Regions from separate parts of the Brevibacillus sp. MCWH genome, predicted to be linked through region 4. Evidence: riboswitches for the same ligand, from Rfam matches in the RefSeq annotation. Region 4 holds a riboswitch; each other region holds the start of a gene.
The links. Region 4 has a riboswitch for S-adenosylmethionine ahead of ETC00_RS11230 (homocysteine synthase). Riboswitches for the same ligand answer to the same signal wherever they lie in the genome.
Positions count from the first base shown of each region.

Region 1: it holds a riboswitch for S-adenosylmethionine, as region 4 does, so the genes downstream of both, ETC00_RS14715 (2,3-diketo-5-methylthiopentyl-1-phosphate enolase) here and ETC00_RS11230 (homocysteine synthase) in region 4, are expected to answer to the same signal.
Region 2: it holds a riboswitch for S-adenosylmethionine, as region 4 does, so the genes downstream of both, ETC00_RS02160 (homoserine dehydrogenase) here and ETC00_RS11230 (homocysteine synthase) in region 4, are expected to answer to the same signal.
Region 3: it holds a riboswitch for S-adenosylmethionine, as region 4 does, so the genes downstream of both, metH (methionine synthase) here and ETC00_RS11230 (homocysteine synthase) in region 4, are expected to answer to the same signal.

Region 1 covers NZ_SDLF01000017.1:59,622-65,642, forward strand. Annotated here, with positions in the region: gene ETC00_RS14700 (1,2-dihydroxy-3-keto-5-methylthiopentene dioxygenase) at 1-340, opposite strand, end outside; gene ETC00_RS14705 (methylthioribulose 1-phosphate dehydratase) at 371-1,027, opposite strand; gene ETC00_RS14710 (2-hydroxy-3-keto-5-methylthiopentenyl-1-phosphate phosphatase) at 1,024-1,701, opposite strand; gene ETC00_RS14715 (2,3-diketo-5-methylthiopentyl-1-phosphate enolase) at 1,698-2,912, opposite strand; SAM riboswitch class I at 3,061-3,175, opposite strand; gene ETC00_RS14720 (hypothetical protein) at 3,342-4,148, opposite strand; gene ETC00_RS14725 (RNA polymerase sigma factor) at 4,282-4,797, shown strand; gene ETC00_RS14730 (anti-sigma factor) at 4,769-5,950, shown strand.
Region 2 covers NZ_SDLF01000002.1:118,920-124,940, forward strand. Annotated here, with positions in the region: gene glpK (glycerol kinase GlpK) at 1-180, opposite strand, end outside; gene ETC00_RS02150 (MIP/aquaporin family protein) at 244-951, opposite strand; gene ETC00_RS02155 (glycerol-3-phosphate responsive antiterminator) at 1,182-1,730, opposite strand; gene ETC00_RS02160 (homoserine dehydrogenase) at 1,820-3,145, opposite strand; SAM riboswitch class I at 3,201-3,310, opposite strand; SAM riboswitch class I at 3,396-3,503, opposite strand; gene ETC00_RS02165 (DUF3221 domain-containing protein) at 3,715-4,284, opposite strand; gene pyrE (orotate phosphoribosyltransferase) at 4,493-5,128, opposite strand; gene pyrF (orotidine-5'-phosphate decarboxylase) at 5,154-5,891, opposite strand.
Region 3 covers NZ_SDLF01000013.1:75,094-81,114, reverse strand. Annotated here, with positions in the region: gene metH (methionine synthase) at 1-2,447, opposite strand, end outside; SAM riboswitch class I at 2,563-2,661, opposite strand; gene ETC00_RS13075 (YjcZ family sporulation protein) at 2,864-2,971, shown strand; gene ETC00_RS13070 (hypothetical protein) at 3,145-3,624, shown strand; gene argS (arginine--tRNA ligase) at 3,971-5,686, shown strand; gene ETC00_RS13060 (hypothetical protein) at 5,776-6,021, opposite strand, start outside.
Region 4 covers NZ_SDLF01000010.1:88,547-94,567, forward strand. Annotated here, with positions in the region: gene ETC00_RS11225 (DUF5412 domain-containing protein) at 1-270, shown strand, start outside; gene ETC00_RS11230 (homocysteine synthase) at 458-1,759, opposite strand; SAM riboswitch class I at 1,858-1,967, opposite strand; gene ETC00_RS11235 (rhodanese-like domain-containing protein) at 2,242-2,556, shown strand; gene ETC00_RS11240 (SCO family protein) at 2,630-3,244, shown strand; gene ETC00_RS11245 (DUF3889 domain-containing protein) at 3,393-3,716, opposite strand; gene rnjA (ribonuclease J1) at 4,005-5,687, shown strand; gene ETC00_RS11255 (BrxA/BrxB family bacilliredoxin) at 5,792-6,021, shown strand, end outside.

The DNA.
Region 1 (6,021 bases), on a different contig from region 4:
CGTGGCCGTCCACGCAGAAGCGGCACTCGTCGTCGGTGTGATGATGTTCTGCTTTAAATTTGACCAGCAGTTCATCAAGGTTGGGCGTCTGATCGGACAGGACGACGATGTCGGCCGTGAGATAGCCGCGCCGCTTGCTGATGTCCTCGATTTCCGGGCGGAACGCGTCGAGAATCTGCTGCTTTTCCTCGTCGGTCAGGTTGTAGTTGTCGCGCAGATTGGCATCCAGGCGGTCTACTCCCCAGTGCTCATAGATGATTTCTTGGGATTGCAGGAATTTAGAAACTTCCTCCGGTGCCGTAATGTACTCGTTGTTGTCGTGAAACCGTACTTTTGCCATGATGCAATACCTCCTTTAATGATTTTCAATTTATTGAGGGTGTGTGAGGGACACGGCGGTCTGGCGAAGCTGCAGCCAGCGCACGTGGTACTCAAACAGGAACTCAAACGACTCCAGGTGGCGCTTCGCCTCGAAGTCGTTGGCACCCCAGGCGTAGATGCCGTGGTTGCGGATCAGCACGCCGGGGACATCAGGTGTGATCACTTTTTCGATCGCGGCCGCCAGTGTCGGAATGTGGGCAAAATTCTCGACAATCGGAATGGTAATGCGCGCGTTTTCTTCCCAGATGCCCAGTCCCTTGATCAGCTCCTGCCCCTGAATGGAAAAGGCGCGCTGCCCGAAGTAGAGTTCGGACACGAGGTTGTTCCACACGGTGTGCACGTGGAAGCAGGCGCCCGCCTGCGGAATGCGCTTGTAGACCACGGCGTGGATCAGCGTTTCCGCCGAGGGCTTGAGCGTCGTCGGTTCGACCGGGCGGGACTCCCCGTCGACCACCAGGTAGTCTTCCGGGGAGAGCTTGGTCTTGTCTTTTCCACTGGCCGTCACGGCAAACTGCAGCGGGTCATCAGAGAGCTTGATCGAAAGATTGCCGCTGGTGCCGGGAAACCAATCGCGGCGGGCAAACGTCAGCTTCGCTTCGTCCAGCCGGCGAAACGCGTCTGCGCGTTGTTCCAGAGTCACTGTCATGGTGAGCCGACCTCCTGTTTGGTACGTAAATCTTTTACAATGTCGATGACGTCGTGGAAGGTGGCAAACGTCCGATGCGCAAGGCCCAGTTCCGCACATTTTTGCGCCAGCAGCGAACGGGCGATGACGAAATCGGCAATCTTGGCGCCCGCCAGATCGGTGACGGAATCGCCGATGACCACGCGGAAGTGGCGGTCCGGGTCGTATCTCCGGATGATCGACGTCTTGCACATGCCGCAGTCGTTGTCACAGTGTTCGTCGCAGCGGTGCGGCCACGTGATGGTGATGTGCTCGCCGCTGAAATCGCTGCCGTTGCAGTAGATGGGCACGTTCAGCTCAAACGGGGCGAGGATCGGCTCCACGAAAAAGTCGATGCCGCCGCTGGTGATCAACAGTTCGATGCCTTCGTCCCGGCAAAAGCGGACAAATTCGGCAAAGCCGGGACGGATCACCGCATCCTCGACGATGAAGTCGACAATCTCCTGCTTAAGCGAGGAAGGGAGGAGCTGAAACAGCCTGCCCACGCCTTCGCGTATGCTCACCTGCTGGGAGAGGATTTGTTCCGTCAGCGCCTCCCACTGCGGGGGAGCAAAGCGGCGCATGATGGCGACGATGTTGTCCTTTTCCGTAATGGTGCCGTCAAAGTCGCAGAACAGCACGAGCGATTTGCTCATCGTCCGCCCCCCCATTTCTCCAGGGCTGCCGCCAGCTCCGGCGACTCGGCTGCCGCGTCGGCAAGCGAACGTCCAGCGACGACCGCGTCAATCGCGGCGACAAACGCGCGTCCGCCTGCGGTCGCCCCGCCGGGATGGCCGTGGATGCCGCCGCCCGCATTGACCACCTGATCCTGTCCAAAATCTTCGTACAGTTGGGGCACCAGGCCGGGATGAATGCCTGCAGACGGGACCGGGAAGGCGCGCCGCAAGCCGTTCAGGGGAGCGGTCAGATGCTCGGCCAGCTGCAGGGCTTCCGTCTTGTCCAGAGCCACGCTGCCGTATGGCGACGGGAAGAGCACCAGGTCGGCGCCGGCGATCCGCATCAGTTTGCCCAAGAGCAGCGGCGTGGCGATGCCGTAGTCGGGCGACGGGTAGAATGCGCCTGCCAGTGCCGGATGGGCCATGATCGGCACGTGGACGTCCGGGTCGGCACTCAGGCGGTGCAGGGCGTCAAAGCCGAACGCCAGCACGTTGAACAGCAGGCAGTCCGCGCCAGCCTCCACGGCCCGCTTGGCCCGCTCGTTCAACTCGTGCACCGGACCGGTCAGATTGGCAGCGTAGAGGACAGGTTTGCCGGTCTGTGCTTCCGTTTCCGCGGCAATCTGTTTAAACGCCTTGATCCGTTCCAGAAACGGGGCGCGGTCATCGGCGAAAAAGATTTCATCGTCCTTGACCAAGTCCACGCCGCCCAGCGCCTGCGCGCGGAACTGGGCTTTCAGATCGTCAAACGGCATACCCAGGCAGGACTTGAAAATGCTCATCAGCAGCGGGCGGTCATGCACGCCGAGCCGTTTGCGCAGGCCATCGATGCCGAAACGGGGACCGGGAAAGCCGTTGAGAAACGCTTCCGGGAACTGCACGTCGATCAGCTTGATCTTGCCGTCCATGGAGAGCTTGCCGAAGATGCCGGTCAGCAGCGACGGGATGTCGGCGGTAAAGTTGCGCACCGGGTAGCTGACGGTGATCAGACCGCGCGTTTCCCCGTTTTCCAGCGTCTCCAGCGGTTGAGCGTCCACCGCTTCGCCCAGGTACGGTTTCAGTTCCGCCTGTTTGGCGGCGGGCAGGTCAGTCCAGGTGCCGACGGTCATCCCGACGGCGATCCCCTCTGCTTTTTTGCGCAGGTCTTTCGCTTGTGTCAGATAGGTGACGAGGATGCGTTGTTCGTTCATGGATGGGATGATCCTCCTTGTGCTGTGCCCTCCCGGCTTGCGGGCGGGATTGCCGCCGTGCTGTGGACGAGCCGGACAGGGCCGCTGTGTTCCAACAAAAAACCTCCCCATGGAGGAGGGGAGGCGGTTGTCGTTCAGTCAGCGTCTCCTCTCATCTTTCGGAAAACATTTCCGCAGGATTTAGCACCGTTACGCCCCCAGACGGGAAAGCGCCGGTTGCCGGGCATCATAGGGCCAGTCCCTCAGCCAGCTCGTGATAAGAGTGTGAATCGTCTGCTATGCGGTTTTGCTTGGCAGTTACCCCCATGATATGACGTTCCTTGCAGGGAGTCAACCCTTGATCGGTGGAAATGTGCAGGCTGTTGTCACGCTGCAGGGAGCCGGGCCTGGCGTTGTCCGGCCGGTAGTAAATCCGGCCCTGGCGCCGATTCAGTGCTGGATGTGTACGTTATGGAGAAGGAGCCACAGTTCAGATGTTTCGTCCACCACCCACCAGAAAAAGGCATCGCGTGCAAAGGCGCATCGGTGTGCAGGCGGAGCGGCGGCCAGATAGGCGCGTATGTCGTCCAGCGGTATGTGATCCCTGCTGGTGTCGGCAAAGGGAAACACGTAGTCAGCAGCAGGCTTTCCGTCCGGTCCGTCAATTGGCACGACCCCCAGCCCGTCGATGGTCGGAATCCAGCCAGCGGATCGGCGCTGGCTCTCCAGGTCGTTCAGATACCGCATGACGTCGGGAATCGGTTCGAGGCCCAGGTCTGTCTGCATGTGATGCAAAACGGTCTGGCGGCACGTAACGAAGTTTCGTAACTGCGGGTCTGTTGCCTCTTCATGCCTGCTTTCTGCGAGATCGGCCCAATACCGCTCCCATTGCCGGGGTGTGCGGACGGACACCAGACTGCCAAGTTCGCCGGCGGATCCGATCGTCACCACCAGGCGGAAAAAGTCTTCCAGATTACGTGCGATAATGCGCAAAGGTGGGTCGTCCGTCGGGCTGACACAAACAATCGAGGCCTCTTCCAGATCTGTGATGCGGCCGAAATCGGTCAAAAAGCCGTAATGAATGCCGTCGCAGCCGGTCTCGGCAAAGACGTGCAGGTCGGGCGGCGTAATCGTGTAGCGGAAGGAATTGTCTGCAAACCGGAAATGGATATACTCCAGCGGTCTGTCCAGTCCTTCCCGTATCAGTTTCTGCTCCAATGCCCGCATGTGCTCCAGCAGGTCGATGCCATACCCCATCAAATCGCCCCTTGGACACCGTGTTATAATACCCCTTATTTTACCATAAACCTCAATATTTTGAAAAAATGCTGCGGCGCGGTGGAACTTTTCCCCGCCATGTGCGTGGATAGGAGTGAAAGGGTGTGAATCCGTGGAAAAGGTCGGACTGGAAGACGTGTACCGCTTGTACGTCAACGACATATACCGCTACCTCTGCCGATTGACCGTTGACCGGGTGCAGGCGGAAGACCTGACGCAGGAGACCTTTTTTCGGGCGTATCAATACCTGGATGACTATCGTGGGGAAAAGGTGCGCCCCTGGCTGTACAAGGCGGCCTACCACACGTTTGTGGACTGGCATCGGAGGCGGAAGAAGCGTCCGTGGCGATTGGTGGAGAAGATTCCGGAACAGCCGGACGGGGCGGCGGCGGACCCGGTGCGGACGCTGCTGAGCCAAGAGGCGTGGTCATCGCTGCGGACGTGCCTGGACCGGCTGCCGGAGAAGCAAAAACAGGTGATCCTGCTGCAGTACGAACAGCTCAGCTACGCGGAAATCGCCGAGGTGCTGGGCATCGACACGGGGGACGTAAAGCGCTCATTGTTTCGCGGGCGGCAAAAATTACGCAGAATGTGGAGGGATGAACTTGACGACGGACAAGGCAAATGAGGATCGGGAACGGGAACTGCTGGCATATCTGCGCGGTGAAATGACGAAGGAAGAAGCTGCCTCTTTCCGTGCGAGGATTGCAGCGGACGAACTGTATGCGGAACGCTTGGAGGAGCTTTTGCTGGGCAGCGGCGGAGAGGAGGAGAGAGAAACGGACGTGCTGTCCGAAGAGACGCAGCGCGCCATCCTCCGCCGCAGCAAATGGCGCCACAGGCTCGGCAACGCGGCTTACACGGTGGCCATCTCGCTTCTCGTCGGGGCCGTCCTGATGTTCACCAACGGGTGGATCGGCTGGTATTTGTACGAGGACGCCTACCGGGTGGCCCGGGACATGGTGCACTTTACCCAGCCGGGGCTCACGGTGGGCAGCAGCGGTTCGCAAATCGGATTTTTGTACGGGGAGATAACCATGGAACTGCGTGAACAGGTGGGGAGAGACGATCAGAACGCCGGAACCTTTTCGATCAGCAACGTCTTCTCGATCATTTCCGCGAAGCCGGCATGGACCGACGGTTTGCGGAAAGAGCGGCTCTTTTTTCTCTTTCCGTTGTCAGCGGACGATCGGGAAGAAAGCGCCATCCGCAGAAATCCTGCCTGGAACACGCTGGAAAAGCTGCCGGAGGGAACGGTGGCGCAGCTCGCCGTCTCGTTTGACCGGCTGCTGACCCATGATGAGTACTACGCCCTTTTTTCCGGCTACGATTTGGATACCACCTGGTTCGCCGTGGACACGGGGCAGGAGCGAAACCATCCGGACGCGGCGGAAGGCAGTCTGCTGCTGTCGGCCGGTGACGTGTGGGGATACGCGGAAAGAGAACTCGATTACGGCGAAGCACCGATTCAGGCACATGGCGAAGGTGAGCGGCGCGCCCGGGCGTACCTGGCGGAAATGGAGTATCTCGCGGGACAGGAACGGCTGACGAACGCCATTGGCGAGCGGCTTGTGACCGCCCGAAACCGGCTGCGCATCGAGGAACGCTGCCGCTACCTGCAGCAGAACGGTGTGCGCCTCTACGGGGCGGTCGTGACGGGCCCTGTCAAGGAACTGCTAAAGCTGCGGCAGGAGCCGTCGATCACGGCTGCCTTCGTGGGCCGGATCGACTGGTGGAACTGGGACCGGCCGAGTGCTTCGGGCCAGCGAACCAGTCCGTGAAGACTGGACAATTCGCCCAAAAAAGGGTGTTGACAGCGAGAAGACGGGGTTGTATGATTCAAACAAACGTC
Region 2 (6,021 bases), on a different contig from region 4:
GATCACGCCGACGACGGACGACCAGATCTCCATGGCATCGTGCTCCACCCAGCCCGGCCGGGGAAAAATCTGCGTAAACTCCCTCTGGGCTACTCCCACCATGTGTCCTGCCCGGTTGAACAAAATGGCACGGGAACTGGTCGTGCCCTGGTCAATGGCCAAAACATACATCTTTTCCATCCGTCACATATCCCCCTTTATCGTTTCCCGATCATCTCTGCCTCAATCAGCTTGGGCCGACCGCTATCCGAACAAGGCCTTGAAGACGAGCGCTCCCGCCGTCCCGCCGACGATCGGCCCCACGACCGGAATCCAGGCGTAGCCCCAGTCAGATGTGCCTTTGCCCGGGATCGGCAGAACAAAGTGGGCGAGACGAGGCCCCAGATCGCGCGCCGGATTGATCGCGTAGCCGGTGGTCCCGCCGAGCGACATGCCGATGGCGACGATAAAAAAGCCGACGATCAGCGGATTGAGCCCTTCGGTAAACGTGTTGCTGCCGATAGCCAGCAGGCCAAACACAAGGAAAAACGTGCCCAGTCCTTCGCTGAGAATATTCGCAAATGTGTGTCGAATCGCCGGAGCTGTGCAGAATACTGCCAGCTTGGCCGCCGGGTCAGCAGTTTCTCTCCAGTGCGGCAGGTAGTACAGGTAGACAAAGATTGCTCCCAAAAACGCCCCGGCCATCTGGGCCAAAATGTACCCGGGCACGAGCTCCCAGGCAAACGAGCCAATTGACGCAAACGCAATGGTAATGGCCGGATTAAAATGGCCGCCGCTGATGGCCCCGACCGCGTATACGGCAAAGGCGACAGCAAACCCCCAGCCCAGGGTAATCACGATCCACCCGCTGTCTTTTGCCTTTGACTTGTTCAGCACGACTCCCGCCACGACGCCGTCCCCGAGAATCACCAGCATCATGGTCCCGATCAGTTCCGCCCAATACGCCGACATCTTGTTCCTCCATTCTCTTTTTTTAATATTTATGACGAGTCTGGACCGGTTTTCCCTCTTTTGCTGTTCACCTCCACTGGAAGAAAACAGAAAATCCACCTATTTATCCACGGTTTAAGTCCACAGGAACTTAAACACAGGGAATATATAGGTGGATCTCCTGATCTCATCCGACATATGAACTTCTGTAATCAATCTTATGCGGTCGTGAAAGCGTTGTCAATCATTTTTTACAGCTGTTTCCACAAGTTTCGATCGGAGGTGGTGACGGCGATGGCTCCTGCCGCCAGAGCGCTCTCGATCTCCTCCCGGGTGCGGATAAACCCGCCTACGATGATCGGAATTTGAATCTGTTCGCGAATTTCCGTAATAATGTGCGGCATGACCCCCGGAAGGACTTCGACGAAATCGGGTTTTGTCTGCTCAAGGATTTTGTAGCTCGTCTCCAGCGCGCCGGAGTCCAGCAGAAACAGGCGCTGCACCGTGACCAAGCCCTTCTTTTTGGCGGTCGTGATCACCTGCGAACGGGTGGAAATGACGCCGGCCGGCTTGATCTCCTGACAAAGAAACAGTGCGCCGTGCTCGTCGTTTTTCAATCCCTGCACCAGATCGGCATGCAGCCACAGCTTTTTTCCGTGCCGGCGTGCCAGGTCGGCGATGCTTTTCAGTTGGCAGATATGGCTCTCCAGCAAAATGATCGTCTCGTACCGGCTTTCCAGGACGCGTTCAAATTCTTTCATTTGGCGAATGGCCGGCAAGATGGTTTGCGAACCCAGCATGACTTGTCCTCATCCCCTTGAAGAAGAAGTGCTCCGCTTCAATCATGCCAAAAAAACCCGGCGAATGCGATGGGGAGTTGGATGCTAGTTTACAGCCCCGCACTCCCGCCGTCGGCATCTTGATCATCGGCCGCCTCCAGCACGGGGTACAGCCGCGCTTCGAGGCCGAAATCCCGTTCCAAAAGCCCAACGTGCTCCTCCTGCAGTCCGGCAGCGAGCAGGCCCACACGCAGGACGCTGCCCGAATCGTACTGGACGGTCATCCTGCGGACGGAGACACCCGCCCGTTCGAGAAACAGCAGTACCTGCTCCGGCGTCACGCCAGCCGCTGTCCCTGCCAGGCAGCAGAAGTCGAGGCCGGATGAGAGGCGGCTGGACGGGACCGCCTCCGGCCGTTCACGCCAAGCGGGATGAGGCGCAAACGGTTGGGTCAGCAAGTAGGCCAGATCTTCCACAACCGCGCTGGCAGTCGGCAATTCGCCCGCCCCTTTGCCGGTGAACAAAAGGTCGCCGACGAGACTGCCTTCCACCTGTACGGCATTGTACGCATCCTGGATGCGCGCCAGCGGATGCTCCAGCGGCACCAGCGTCGGCCGCACGGACAGGTGCAGGCCGCCGTTTCCCTGGTGGGCTTGCGCCAGCAGTTTGATCCGATACCCCAGTTCCTTCACCAGCCGGATGTGGCTCTGCGAGACTTCAACAATCCCCTGCCGCTCAATGGCTGACAGGGGCAGCGACTCCCCGAACACGAGCTGTGCCAGAATGTACAGCTTGTACAAGGCGTCCCAGCCTTCCACGTCGGAGCTCGGGTCTGCCTCCGCATACCCCAGTTCCTGTGCCCGCTTCAACACATCGTCGTAGGGAAGCTGGGCCTCCTCCATCTGCGACAGGATAAAGTTGGTCGTCCCGTTGAGGATGCCGCACACCTTTGTAATATCGTTGGTTCTGAGGAATTGACGGAGCACCCCAAGGATGGGAATTCCCCCCGCGACGCTGGCTTCATAGGCGAGATGGACGCCGTGCCGGTTGGCCAGTTCCACCAGCTCCGCGCCGCGTTTGGCCAGCAGCTCCTTGTTGGCCGTCACCACATGACAGCCCTTCTCGATCAGCGACCGTACGTAGTCGTAGGTCGGTTCCACGCCGCCCATCACTTCCACGACGATGTCTACGTCGCTTTCCATTACGTCGGCAAACCGTGTCGTCAACAGCGATGGCTCCACCTGCACGGCCCTCTGCTTCCGCGAGTCGCGCACCAGCGCCTTGACGATTTCGATGCGCTTGCCCAACCGGGCCGACAGCTTCTCCTGCTTCGAACGGATTGTCTTGACCACCCCGCCGCCTACCGTTCCCAATCCCAATAAGCCTACTTTTACCACACTCATGTTTTTCCACCCCGTTTTTTGTTTGTACAACATGAAAAAGCCTTCTTCGGATTCGAAGAAGGCTGGTGTGCATTGTGCTCGAGCCTTCTTCTCATCTCTCAAGACACGCGTGTCTTGCAGGAATTGGCACCTGGTCACGCACCGCGTGACGGTTGCCGGGCTTCATCGGGCCAGTCCCTCCACCTCTCTGGATAAGAAGAAGTCCTATGAAATTTTGAAACAGAAAAATAAAAAAACCTTCTCCGACAAGAAGAAGGTCTGCGTCCATATCAATCAAACCCGCTTCTTATCTGTCAAGACACCTGTCTTGCAGGAATTGGCACCTGGTCACGCACCGCGTGACGGTTGCCGGGCTTCATTGGGCCAGTCCCTCCGCCGCTCTGGATAAGAACAGTGTTTAACTCTTGGGTATCATTGTAAAGAATCACAGGTTGTTCGTCAACAAAAATCTGGCAGACCGGCATTTCGCCCGTCGTAAGCCGCTGCAAGTTGACATACATACGAAAAAGGATGGAGTCGTCAGATCGGCCATCCTTTTTCTTGACCAGCAAGGCACTGGCACCTGTCGAACCAACGGAAAAGGCGCTTTCGCCAATACCGGGTTATTTGATTCGCTTTACTTCACCCGTTTCTGCATGAACACTTATCTCGTGCTTCTGTCCTGCATTGAAAGTAAAAACGCGAACGATCCATTCTGATTCGGTGCTCACTGCATCCTGTACAATGAATATATCAGCTTTGTCAGAAAGACTCTTTACAAAGTTTAGCGCCATTTGAATGGCTTTCTTTTGCAGCATGGGATAATGTGGATGTTGTACATCATCTGCAACGACAAGTTTGCTCAAATCCGTTTTCGCAGGATACGATTCCAATGAAGGGGAAGCCGCCCATGTTTCTACTTCCGCTCCGACCTCTATGTCTGTAAGCAAAACCTTGTTATTCTTGCGATCAAGCAGAATGGCATCGTCGTTTACGAAATACCATTCGGCGTCATAGTCGCCATCTCTTGCTGTTTTGTCACTTTCAGCAACCAGCAGTGCTTTTTTCTCATAGTTTGTCTCGATGACGTATCCTGTCAAACCTTTGCGTTCGTTTTTGGGTTTCTCATCCGAGCATCCTGCTGTGAGAAGCAGAAACGCAAACAAGGTTATGTACAGTAATGGTCTGTTCATGATCCCTCCATTACGTTCAAATGTAAAAGAGCATCCACGATTTTTACCCACCGGTTATGAAGTATTATAATGTAAAAAACATGAAAATAAATTACATTTTGGTAACGAACAAAACAAAAAACGCCCCGAAACAGGGCGTTGGTAAAGTACAGTCGATTGAGGTACAAAATTTTTTTATCCAATCCGTTTGGACATGCGTCATGACCGGTTACGCATAAAAGCTGCGAGGGGCTTTGCGCCAGTCGGCCAACAGGCTTTCCTGCTCTGCCGTGATGACGCCGCGCTCGCGTGCCGTCTCGAGCAGTGCAGTGTAGTGGGAAAGCGTCGCGACCGGGATGCCTTCCTCCCTAAAGAGGGCTTCCGCTTCTGGAAACTGGTAGCTGAAGATCGCTGCCACGCCGAGCACGTCGCCTCCCTCCGCCTGGACGGCCTTTGCCGCTTTGAGCGAGCTGCCGCCGGTGGAGATCAGATCCTCGATGACCACCACTTTCTGACCTGCGGCCAGCGCGCCTTCCAGTTGATTCTGCCGCCCGTGCCCCTTTGCCTTGTCGCGCACGTAGATCATCGGCAGGTCCAGCAGTTCTGCCACCCAGGCAGCGTGCGGGATGCCTGCCGTCGCCGTGCCGGCGATCACTTCCACCTGCGGAAAATGTTCGCGGATCACCTCGGCAAACGCCTGGGCAATCCGGCGGCGGACCGGCGGATGAGACATCGTGAGCCGGTTGTCGCAGTAGATCGGCGACTTGATGCCGGATGTCCAGGTATACGGCTGGTCCGGGCGCAGGTGAACGGCGCCGATCTCCAGCAGGTGTCCCGCTATTTCTTTGGCTGTCGTGGTATTCATCCTATCCTCTTCCCTTCGCGTACGTTTAGAGGCATGCCGCCTGAACGGCGTTAACGATCCGCTCCCAGGCGGCGGCAGGATCGGGCGAAGCCGTAACCGCCCGGCCGATTACGATGTAGTCGCTCCCCAACTGAAACGCCTGTTCCGGGGTCGTGATCCGGGTCTGGTCTCCCTTCTCCGCCCAGAGAGGCCGAATCCCCGGGGTGACGGTGAGGACATCAATACCGGCCGCCTGCTTGATCATCGGTACTTCCAATGGAGAGGCGACGACTCCGTCCAGCCCCGCCTGTTTGGCCAACTTCGCGTAATGGACGACGACATCTTCCACCGTGCCGGGAATCGCCAGCTCCTCGTTCATCGTCTGCTGTCCGGTCGAGGTGAGCATCGTAACGCCGATCAGCAGAGGACGGGGAGCACCGGCCGCGGTCCCCTGCTCCAGTCCTTCCCGGGCCGCCTCCATCATCGCCACGCCTCCCGCAGCGTGCACGTTGACCATGTCGACGCCGTGACGGGCCAGGCTTTTCATCGCCCCTTTGGCCGTGTTGGGAATGTCGTGCACCTTCAGGTCGAGAAACACCTTCAGTCCCTGCTCCTTCAGGTAGTGGACGATCGCCGGGCCTTCTGCATAGTACAGTTCCATGCCCACCTTGACGTATCGAATCAGCCCGTCCAGCCGGGCCAGACATTGTGTGACGTCCTTTTTCGTGGAAAAGTCGAGCGCAACGATCATGCGCTCGCGTATATCGGTTGGTTGCAGCGGCACACCGCTCTCTCCCTTCCTAGTGGCGACACCGCCTCGAATTTGCTTCCCTGCGTAGCCACATCCAGGTCCGCGACAGGGGGCTTCCTAGTGGCGACACTTCGTCGCGTTTACTCCCCTGCGTAGCCACATC
Region 3 (6,021 bases), on a different contig from region 4:
ACGATTCCCTTGTACTCCGGCGCGATCCGGTTGGAGGTAAACTTGCGGGTCAGGGCCGCGCCGCCTACCAACAGCGGCACGTCAATCCCGGCTGCCCGCAGGTCCTGGGCGGTAATCACCATCTGCTGCGCCGACTTGACCAGCAGGCCCGACAGGCCGATCGCGTCTGGCTGCTCTTCACGGCAGGCGGCAATCAGCTGCTCCGGCGGCACCTTGATGCCCAGGTTGACCACTTCGTACCCGTTGTTGGCGAGGATGATCTCCACCAGGTTCTTGCCGATGTCATGCACGTCCCCTTTTACCGTCGCCAGCAAAATTTTCCCTTTGGTGGCCGTCTCCGTCTTTTCCATGTAAGGTTCCAGGAACGATACGGAGGCCTTCATCACTTCGGCGCTCTGCAGCACTTCCGCGACGATCAGTTGGTTGTCGTTGAACAGCCGGCCTACCTCTTCCATCCCGGCCATCAGCGGACCGTTGATGATTTCTAGCGGCGTGTATTTCTCCAGCGCCAGCTTCAGGTCGTCCATCAGCCCGTCCTTGGAGCCTTCCACCACGTAACGGGCCAGACGCTCTTCCAGCGTGAGCGACGACGCTTCCACGCGTACTTCCTTTTTCTTCTGCCGGTAAAACTCGGTAAAGGCGGCCAGCGTCTCGTCGTTGGTCTCAAACAGGAGCGCCTCTGCCAATCGCCGCTCCTCTTCCGGAATGGAGGCGTAGCGTTCCAGCTTCTCGGTATTGACGATGGCGTAATCAAGTCCGGCCAGAGTCGTATGGTAAAGGAAGACGGCGTTCAGCACCTCCCGTCCGGCCGCCGGCAGCCCGAACGAGACGTTGCTGATGCCGAGAATCGTCTTGCACTCCGGCATCGCCTCCTTGATCAGGCGGAGGCCTTCCACCGTCTCGCGGGCGGAGCCGATGTACTGCTCGTCGCCGGTGCCCACCGGAAAGACCAGCGGATCGAAAATGATGTCGCGCGGGTTGACCCCGAATCGATTGACCAGCAGATCGTAGGCGCGTTTGGCCACTTCCAGCTTCCGTTCCCGGGTGACTGCCATGCCGGTCTCGTCGATCGTGCCGACGACGACAGCCGCGCCGTACTTGTGAATCAACGGCGCCACCTGTTCAAACCGCTCCAGCCCGTCTTCCAGGTTGATCGAGTTGAGAATCGCCTTGCCCTGCGAGTACCGCAGTCCAAGTTCCATGACGCGCACGTCGGTGGAGTCGATCATCAGCGGCGCTTTCACTTTTTTGATGACAAACTGCAGGAACTTCTCCATGTCCCCGTACTCATCCCGGTCCGGGTCGGCGAGACAGATGTCAATGATCTGTGCCCCCCGCTTTACCTGGGCGCGGGCGATGTCGGACGCTTCCTCGTACTTCCCGGCCGCGATCAGGTCGCGGAATTTTTTCGACCCAATCACGTTGCTCCTCTCTCCGACAAGCAGCGGCCGATTGTCTGCTTCCGCGTAGACGACCTCGATCCCCGACACGGCGCTGACCGGCTGTCCGGCCGGGACACGGGGCTTGCAGTCCTTCAATGCTTCCGCCAGCGCGCGGATATGCTCCGGCGTCGTGCCGCAGCATCCTCCGGCGACGTTGAGCCAGCCCTGCTCGGCAAACGCCCGCATCTTGGCAGCCAGTCCGTGCGGCGTCTCGTGGTAATGGCCGTTTTCATCCGGCAGGCCGGCGTTGGGATAACAGCTCACCCCGCACTGGGCCAAATTCGCCAGCGTGCGCAGATGGTCACGCATGAACTCCGGCCCGGTGGCGCAGTTCAGACCAATGGTAATCGGCTTCAGATGCTCCAACGAGACGTAAAACGCTTCGATGGTTTGCCCGGCCAGGGTCGTGCCCATCGGCTCAATCGTGCCGGAGATCATCACCGGCACTTCCCTGCCCAGCTCCGCGAACGCCCGGCGAATGCCGATGCCGCCGGCCTTGACGTTTAAGGTGTCCTGCGAGGTCTCCAAAAGCAGCGCGTCCACGCCGCCGATCAGCAGCCCTTTCGCCTGCCGGTAGTACGCTTCCACCAGCTCTTCAAAGGTGACGCCTCCCGTCAGAGACAGCGTCTTGGTCGTCGGCCCCATCGAGCCGGCGACGTAACGCGGCCACTCCTGGGTGGAATAGGCGTCAGCCGCTTCCCGTGCTAGCCGGGCTGCAGCGATGTTGATCTCCAGATCTTTGTCTGCCACGTCGTACTCGGCCAGGACGATCGAGGTGGCACCAAACGTGTTGGTCTCCACGATGTCCGCACCCGCCTCCAGGTATTTTTCATGAATGGAGCGGATCACGTCAGGACGGGTGAGATTGAGCAGCTCGTTACAGCCTTCGTAGGCATCACCGCCAAAATCATCAGCAGTCAGGCTGGCCTGTTGCAGCATCGTCCCCATCGCACCGTCCAGAATCAGAATTTTCCGGTAAAGCTGTTCACGAAGACTTATTTTCATGGGGCAAACTCCTTTTCTTCCAAACTCACACGCATTGGTCCGTGTACAATAAAAAATCCTCTTCTGTGTGCAACAAGAAGAGGATTTGTCCGCGAAACATACACGCATGACCATCCTCTTATCTTTCAAAGCACACGCTTTGCTGGAATTGGCACCTGGTAATCCGGTTGCCGAGGCTTCATTGGGCCAGTCCCTCAACCTCTCTGGATAAGAGTCGTCACTGTCTGTTATGCAGTTTTGTCAAACGGTAACGATGTTTGAATGTATCTTAACACCCCCTTTTCCTCGCGTCAATGTAGAATTTGTCTATTTTCTCCAGACTGCCCCCGCCCATTTTTTGCGAGCTGGTCATTCGCCCACAACAACCGGCACATTCGTGTATAGACTAAAGCATACGGAAAGGAGGGGAAACAACAATGAGTACTTCCTACTGCGGTTCCGGCTTTTTCGGTGACACGTTCGCAATTGTGCTCGTTCTGTTTATCCTGTTGGTCATCGTCGGGTGTTCGAACGACTGCAACTAAACGAGTGCGTACATCAACAAGGAGCCTAGCTAAACCTAGGCTCTTTTTTCGCTGGACAACCCTGTCCGCCTGCCGTTCCCTGCGGGACGTTTGCGCCTGATGCTGGTTCGTTGTCAGCCGCTGTCCGTTTTTGCTATGATGAAAAGCGATTCCGTACAAAGGAGCGAACCACTGTGGATCAATTGGTACCCTGTAACCGACAGGAATTCCTCTCTCGCCTGGAGACGGTGAAAGAGTTGGAGCACACGGATTTTGAGACATATTCAATCGTCAAGAATCAAGCGACGGGGCAGCACTACCTGCGTTATTCATTTACGCATGTCAACCTGTTTGAAGGAGGCAGGCGGGACGAATACGACCACTTCCTCCCGCTGGAATCGGACGACGTGCTGGGCATTCTGTTTGGCGACCAGCCCTATCGCTTTCCCGATCACTGGCGCTCTCCCTATCTGCGCAGCGGGACGGATGAGCGGCTGATGCCGTTTGATCCCAGTGAAAACCACGATCTTAAGGAAGCTGCCGAAGCAGAACGATCGCTTCTCACCAAGCTGGCCGAGTACAAGCGGCAGTGGCAGTCGGCCGACGACAAGGAACGGCTGACGCGGGACCTGTTCCACGATTTGGACGATTTGCTGAAAAAACCGGAAGAGTGAGTTGCATCCCGCAGGAGATGCCGCTATAATGCTAGAAGAATATCGTTGTCGCTGAAGAGGAGAGTACTCCGTCAGAAAGCAGAAGCGAGCCGGGGACGGTGGGAGCCCGGTGCAAACTGACGCGGGGAAGCGCACCTCGGAGACGCGTCCTGAAGGTCCGGACAGCCGGATTGCGTAGGGCACGCCGGGTCTGCCCGTTACCGCAGGCAAAGCGGCTTTCGCCTTTTCCCGTGCGGGAGGCGAGAGCAACAAGAGTGGCACCGCGGGAGTACAACCTCTCGTCTCTTCCCTGATGAGACGCAGAGGTTTTTCTATTTTTTAGATTCCAGACCGAAAGGAGAATTCGATGAGCTATAAGCATCAAGCGGCCAGCATCATTGCCGCAGCACTCACCCGCCTCGGCGCGGACCAATTTACCGCCGAAACCGTATACGACATGCTGGAAACGCCACCCAATCCCAGCATGGGGGATATCGCCTTCCCCTGCTTCCAACTGGCCAAGGCGCTTCGCAAAGCGCCGCCGCTGATCGCCTCCGAACTGGCCGGCGAGGTTAGCGGTACGCCGATCCGCGAAGTCAAGGCGGTCGGTCCGTACCTCAACCTGTTCCTCGATCAGCAAAGCGTCGCCCGCGACGTAATCGGCACGATCCTGACGCAGGGCAGCGCATACGGCAGCCGCGACATCGGTAAAGGGCGCAATGTGCCGATTGACCTCTCCTCCCCCAATATCGCCAAGCCGTTCTCCATGGGCCACCTGCGCTCCACCGTAATCGGCAACGCGATCGCCAACATCTTGGAAAAACACGGCTACCGTCCGATCCGCATCAACCACCTGGGCGACTGGGGGACGCAGTTTGGCAAGCTGATCGTCGCCTACAAGCTGTGGGGTGACGAAGAAAAAGTAAAAGCCGAGCCGATCAAGGAGCTGCTCCAGCTCTACGTCCGCTTCCACGAAGAGGCAGAAAAAGACCCGTCGCTGGAAGATCAGGGACGCGAGTGGTTCAAAAAGCTGGAGGACGGAGACGAGGAAGCGCGCCGCCTCTGGCAGTGGTTCCGCGACGAGTCGCTGAAAGAATTCATGAAAATCTACGACCTCATGGGCGTTCGATTTGACTCGTTCCACGGCGAGGCGTTCTACAACGACAAGATGGACCGCGTCGTCGCCATGCTGGAGGAACAAGGGCTGTTGACCGAATCTGAGGGCGCCCTGGTGGTCAATCTGGACGAGTATGACATGCCGCCGTGCCTGATCAAAAAATCGGACGGTGCCACCCTGTACGCCACCCGCGACCTGGCAGCCGCCCTGTATCGGAATGAAACCTATGACTTTGCCAAGGCCCTCTACGTCGTGGGCAACGAGCAGCGCCTCCACTTCCAGCAGCTGTTCAAAGTGCTGGAAAAGATGGGCTTTGAATGGGCCAAGGAAATGTACCACATCCCGTTTGGCATGATGCTCAAGGACGGCAAGAAAATGTCCACCCGCAAAGGAAAAGTGGTCCTGCTGGAAGAAGTGCTGGCTCAGGCCATCGAAGACGTGCTGAACGTGATCCGGGAGAAAAATCCGTCGCTGGAAAACAAGGAAGAGGTGGCTAGACAGGTTGGGGTTGGTGCGGTCATCTTCCACGACCTGAAAAACTACCGCCTGAACGACATCAATTTCTCCTGGGAGGAAATGCTTACGTTTGAAGGCGAGACCGGTCCGTACGTCCAGTACACGCACGCCCGCGCCTGCTCGCTGCTGCGCAAGGGCGAGTACGTGCCGATCAGCGAGGTGATGCTGCCCGAAGGCGCCCTGGACAGCAAGGAAGCCTGGGCGGTCATCACGCTGCTGAACAGCTTCCCGGAAGTGATCGACCGGGCGCGGGAGCAGTTTGACCCGTCGCAGATCGGCAAATACGTCATCGACCTGGCGCAGGCGTTCAACAAGTTCTACGCCAATGTCCGCATCCTGGCGGAAGAAGCAGACGTCAAGACGGCCCGTCTGCAATTGGTCGCCGCCGTGGTGACAGTGCTGAAAGAGGGGCTGCGCCTGCTCGGAATCGCCGCGCCGGAAGAGATGTAATCGCCTGTTGACGAAAATACACCCGTCAAAAAAGCCGACGTTCCTGTTGTGACAGGACGTCGGCTTTTCTTTTCAATGGTGAACAGGTGCTACTTTTTCCCAAACCACGTCTTGCCGAGCAGTTCCACCACCTGCTTGGACAGGGAGCGCGGCGGCTCTGTTTCGGCGCCGGACGCGTCGACGAGACGGTACAACAGCGCCTTGTCGTCTGCCGGGTCCGACTTGGTCTCCAGCGTCAGTGCGCCAATCGTCCCCGCTTTCGTCCATTCCTCGATCATGATCTGATACTCGCCGGGAGCCAGTTCGATGTAGTCCCCGTCGGGCAGGTCGATCAC
Region 4 (6,021 bases):
TCCAATCTTCCAGAAGGGACATTCATCAAGGAATCGGCTTCGCCTTCAAATGAATACGTCATCAAACTATACCTTGTTGACGGCGGCGCTACTTTTTCTACAGCGATCAGGGGTGAACTGGTAACAAGTACAGGGGAAAAACGCAATATCTATTGGGAGTATCGCGTTGATACAGCATCTATTGAATGGAAGGACGATCACACTGTTGTTATTAACGGTCATTCGTTAAATCTTTTAAACAATGACGTGTATGACTGGCGAAGGCAATAGAGAGAAGGAGAATCCCGATATCACCATGATGTAATCTTGCGCCCGAATGTGGAAAATCCGGCGTCCTGCAATAGAAAAACAGCGAAGGGGAACTCCCTTCGCTGTTTGATGCAAACGAACGCGGACGCTCGCCATCCTTGGACGCTTTGCGCGCGACGGGCGCCCGTGCGTTGACCTGTCTCGTACCTTAGCCAACCTGCTGGGGTACCGCCTGCTTCAGCGCCTGCTCCAGATCGGCGATGATGTCGTCGATCGCCTCCGTCCCGATGGAGAGGCGAATCAGGCCTGGGGTGACGCCGGCGGCGAGCTGTTCCGCTTCCGTCAACTGCTGGTGGGTGGTGCTGGCCGGATGGATGATGAGCGACTTGGAATCGCCGACGTTGGCCAGATGGGAGAACAGCTTGACCGACTCGATCAGCTTTTTCCCTTCGGCGACGCCGCCGCGCACGCCAAACGTGAGGATGGCTCCGGCACCTTTTGGCAGGTACTTTTGCGCCAGGCGGTAGTGCGGATCGCTCTCCAATCCCGGATAGCTGACCCACTCCACGGCGGGATGTGCCTGCAGATAACGGGCGACGGCCAGAGCGTTTTCACTGTGCCGCTCCATGCGCAGATGCAGCGTTTCCAGCCCCTGCAGGAACAAAAAGGCGTTGAACGGCGCGACAGCTGCCCCGATATCCCGCTGCAGTTGAACCCGGGCCTTGACGATGTACGCCAGCGGGCCGAACGCTTCCGTGTAGACGATGCCGTGGTAGCTCGGGTCGGGCGTGGTCAGGCCGGGAAACTTGCCGCTGCTCCAGTCGAACTTGCCGGAGTCAACGATGATGCCGCCGATGGCCGTGCCGTGTCCGCCAATGAACTTGGTGGTGGAGTGCACGACGATATCGGCCCCGTGGTCAAACGGACGGCAGAGGATCGGGGTGGCAAAGGTGTTGTCTACGATCAGCGGAATTCCGTATTCGTGAGCGACCGCGGCAATCGCCTCGATGTCGGCTACGTCTATGCGCGGGTTGCCGATCGTTTCGACGAACAGCGCTTTTGTCTTTTCGTTGATTTTGGATCGGAAATTGTCCGGATTGGACTGGTCCACGAAGTGAACGGTGACGCCGAACCGCGGCAGCGTGTGGTAGAACAGGTTGTAGGTGCCGCCGTACAGGCTGGTGGAGGCGACGATTTCGTCTCCGGCCTGGGCGATGTTGAGGATGGCAAAGGTAATCGCCGCCTGCCCGGAGGAAGTGGCCAGCGCCCCGACACCGCCTTCCAGCAGGGCGACCCGCTGTTCAAACACGTCCTGGGTCGGGTTCATGATACGCGTGTAGATGTTGCCCGCCTCTTTCAACCCGAACAGGTTGGCGGCGTGCTCCGTATCGCGAAACACGTACGAGGTCGTCTGATAAATCGGCACCGCGCGCGAGCCCGTCACCGGGTCAGGCGACTGTCCACCGTGCAGCGCAATGGTTTCCGGCTTCCACTGACGTTGATCCGACATGGTCATCTCTCCTTTTTCCTGCATGAAAATGAATGGATAAAAAGCGAAGCCTTCTTCCGGAGAGAAAGAAGGCTTCGGTCATTCCGAATCAAGCGGCCGTTTCATCTCTCAGAATCCGGGATTCTGCAGGAATTGGCACCATGCAAGCAGGATGCTTGCCGGTTGCCGGGCTTCATTGGGCCTGTCCCTCCGCCGCTCTTGATGAAATCGAAAGATTTTGCAAATTGTGCTTACTTGGTATTATAGGGGGGCCGCCGGGTTTGGTCAATAAGAATTTCCGGGTAAGTCAAGGGGATTTGTTGTGATTGCGTTTCGTGTGATGGTGCCCGCCCAAAAAATTCCTTCTATATTTTTCCTGATTCTGACGAATTATTGAACACACGTCCGTGCAGGGAGGGTCATATACGAAAACAGCCGCCGGTATGGTATGATGGGTGACGGTATGGAATCCATATTTATGAAGATACAGGAGGCTTGTACATATGGCGGAACAAGGGGTAAAGGAAATCACGCCGCAGGAGCTGATGGAGAAGCTGGCTGCGGGAGAGAAGGTGCAGGTTATCGATGTGCGCGAGTTGGAGGAGTGGAATGCGGGCCACATCAAGCAAGCCAAACTGATTCCGCTTGGCTTTTTGCCGCATCGCGTCGATGAGCTGGACAAGGAGACACCGGTCGTGCTGGTCTGCCGAAGCGGCGCCCGCAGTCACATGGCCACCCAGTATTTGCAGGAATTGGGCTTCGATGCGGCCAACATGGTGGGCGGTATGCTCGCTTGGCCGGGGGAAACGGAAGCGTAACGTATCGGTGCAGAGATAAACGCGCGTGATCGCCGTTTGGCAACAGCGCGATCAGGAAGAGGAGGCACGTGATATGAGCGAAGGCAAAGTGTCGTTCTGGCAGCGCTACTGGTTTGCCGTGCTGGCCGCCGTGCTGGGAATGCTCGTCGTCGGTGTATTCGGCTACCAGTACTGGCAAAAAAGTCAGATCCCCGTCATGAAGCAGATAAACGACTTTGCGCTGGATAACATCGACGGGTCCACATTTACCCTGTCCGGAACCAACGGCAAGGTTCGGCTGGTGGAGTTCATCTTTACCCACTGTCCGGATATCTGCCCGGCCACGACGTTTAACATGGCCAAGATGCAGGAACAGCTGAAGGCCAAAGGGCTGTTCAAAGACAAGGTGGCGTTTGTGACGATCACCTTTGACCCGGAGCGGGATACGCCGGACGTGCTCAAGGAGTACGCCGACAAGTTTGGTGCCGATCTGAGCGGCTGGTACTTCCTGCGCGGCGATCAAGCCACCGTGGAAAAAGTGACCAAGGACTTTGGCATCGCCGTGCTGAAACAGCCAGACGGTTCGTTTGCGCACACCGCCGTCATGTTCCTCGTCGACAAGGACGGCAACATGCGCCGCGTGTACGGGATGGCGTCCAAAATGGATATGGACAGCATGTTGAAAGACATTGAGCTGTTGGCTGATTAGTCAGCCTTTCGGGAGTACTTCTGCCGGAAATCAATATTCGACAAAACCCGCCCAAGCCGGACCTGACGTGTTCAGTCCCGGGGCGGGTTCATCTGTTTCATGGACGGTTCCATTCAAACATCACGGGTCTCTTCGTCACATTGGCTGTTCAGCCGGTCTCTTCCAAACGGATGGCGATGACCTTCTCCGTCTGCTTGTCAAACTCGATCCGCACGATAACGGCCCACATGCGTCTGCCCTCCCGGAGCAGCAGCTTGAACGTTTCTTCCCACGTAGCAGGCGTTTTGCTCGTCCGCCCGACATGCAGGTAGTCGACAATTTCCGCTTGCGGGTACGTTTTCATCGTGTGTTCGATCGCGAGCCGCCCCCATTTGGCGTAGGGAGGCTGCGCAGAGGCCGGCAGGGCGTGGAGGAGCAGCAGCACCGCCGCACATGCAGCTATCCAGCCCCGTCGGTGCAATCGGTCACGCATCAGGGCGCACCTGCCTCTCCGTAGTAAATGTCCGCAGAAAATATCGCTTGAGCGGTAGTGTGCCCGATTACCGGCATCATACTCGCTGCAGCCAGGACCACCAAAGATAATAGATAGACCCTGCGCCCTTCCGGCAGATGGCGGTTCATGAGGGCTCTTTTTTTGCTGCCGGATTCTTTTCATGATCCGGTTGCAGAATGCGGGAAAATGGCAAGACTGGATGAAACGAAGGCGATCCGATGTGATACAATAAAAGGTGGCATGCATTGGTCGGGTTTCCAATAACACATGCACGAAATCTATTGGGAGGAACGAGTATTGAGCGACGTAAAGATTTTCGCGATGGGCGGTCTCGGCGAAATCGGCAAAAACATGTACTGTGTCGAGTACGAAGACGAGATCATCATCATCGACTGCGGGGTCAAATTTCCCGAGAACGAGATGTTCGGCATTGACCTGGTCATCCCGGACATCACCTATCTGATCGAGAATCAGCATAAGATCAAGGCGCTGCTGTTGACGCACGGACACGAGGACCATATCGGTGCCATTCCGTATGTGTTGAAGCAGATCAAGGTGCCGATCTACGGCGGCCGCCTCACCCTGGGCCTGGTCAAGGCCAAGCTGGAAGAACACCGGATGCAGAACGAGGTAAAGCTGATCCCGATTTCGGAGGACACGGAGATTCCGTTCAAAAAGCTGAAAGCCACCTTTTTCCGCACCAACCACAGCATTCCCGATTCGTTCGGTATCGTTATCCACACGCCGGAGGGCATGGTTATTCACACGGGCGACTTCAAGTTTGACCTGACGCCCGTCGGCCCCACTACGGAGTTCGGCAAAATCGCACGGATCGGCAGCAGCGGCGACGTGCTGGCACTGCTGTCGGACAGCACCAACAGCGAACGGTACGGATTTACCATGTCGGAGCGCACGGTGGGCGAAGGCATTCTCGACGTGGTGAAAAAGGCGCGCGGCCGGATTATCCTGGCCACATTCGCGTCAAACGTGCACCGTCTGCAGCAGGTGGTGGACGCGGCCATGGAGTGCGACCGGAAAGTGGCGGTCATCGGCCGCAGCATGGAAAAAGTGTTTCAGATCGGACAAGAACTGGGTTACATCCAGATGCCGGAGGGCATGCTGATTGACGTCAAGCACATCGACAACTACGCGGACAACCAGGTGTTGATCATCTGCACGGGCAGCCAGGGCGAGCCGATGGCAGCACTGACCCGCATCGCCTCCGGGTCCCACCGCTCGGTGCAGATTTATCCCGAGGACACGGTGATCATCTCCGCTTCGCCGATCCCGGGCAACACGGTAAACGTCAGCCGGACGATTGACAAGCTGTACCGGGCGGGAGCCAACGTGGTGCTGAGCCACGTATTTGACATCCACGCGTCCGGCCACGGCAGCAGCGAGGAACTGAAGCTGATGCTTAACTTTATCCGCCCCCGCTACTTTGTGCCGATCCACGGCGAGTACCGCATGCTGAAAATGCACGCCAGACTGGCGCAGCAGGTGGGCATCGAGGAGAGCAACATCTTCATCATGGACAACGGCGACGTGCTCAACTGCACGCGGGAAAAAGCGTGGCTGAGCAAAGTGCCCGCCGGAATTGTCCTGATCGACGGCAGCGGCGTGGGCGACGTCGGCAACATCGTGCTGCGCGACCGCAAGCACCTGGCGGAAGACGGCCTGATGGTGGTCGTGGTAAGCCTGGACATGAAAAACTTCAAGATCCTGACCGGCCCGGACATCGTCAGCCGCGGCTTTGTCTACGTGCGCGGATCGGAATCGCTGATCCAGGAGGCCACTGTGCTCGTCCGCCAGAAGCTGCAGGAGGCGCTGGACAAGAAGATCAAGGAATGGTCCGAGCTGAAGTCGCAGATCAACGAAGTGATCAAGCCGTTCATTTATGAAAAAACCGGCCGCAATCCGATGATTTTGACCATCCTGATGGAAGTGTAGGCGCGGCCAAACCGGTGAAAGTGTCGGAACCCATTCTCCAATGGGCTTTCACGGGATATAATTGATAACGAGCAAATGTACCGGAAAAAAGGAGAGAATGCCCCATGATGTCCTACGAGGCATACATGAATCAAGTGATTCAACCGATGCGCGACGAGCTGACCCGCGTCGGCTTTACCGAGCTGCGCACGGCGGAGGAAGTGGAAAAAACGCTGCCGAACCTGAAAGGCACCGCACTGATTGTGGTCAACTCCGTCTGCGGCTGCGCGGCCGGTCTGGCCCGTCCGGCCGTGGCTCACTCGCTCAACCATCCGAAAAAGCCGGATCACCTCTA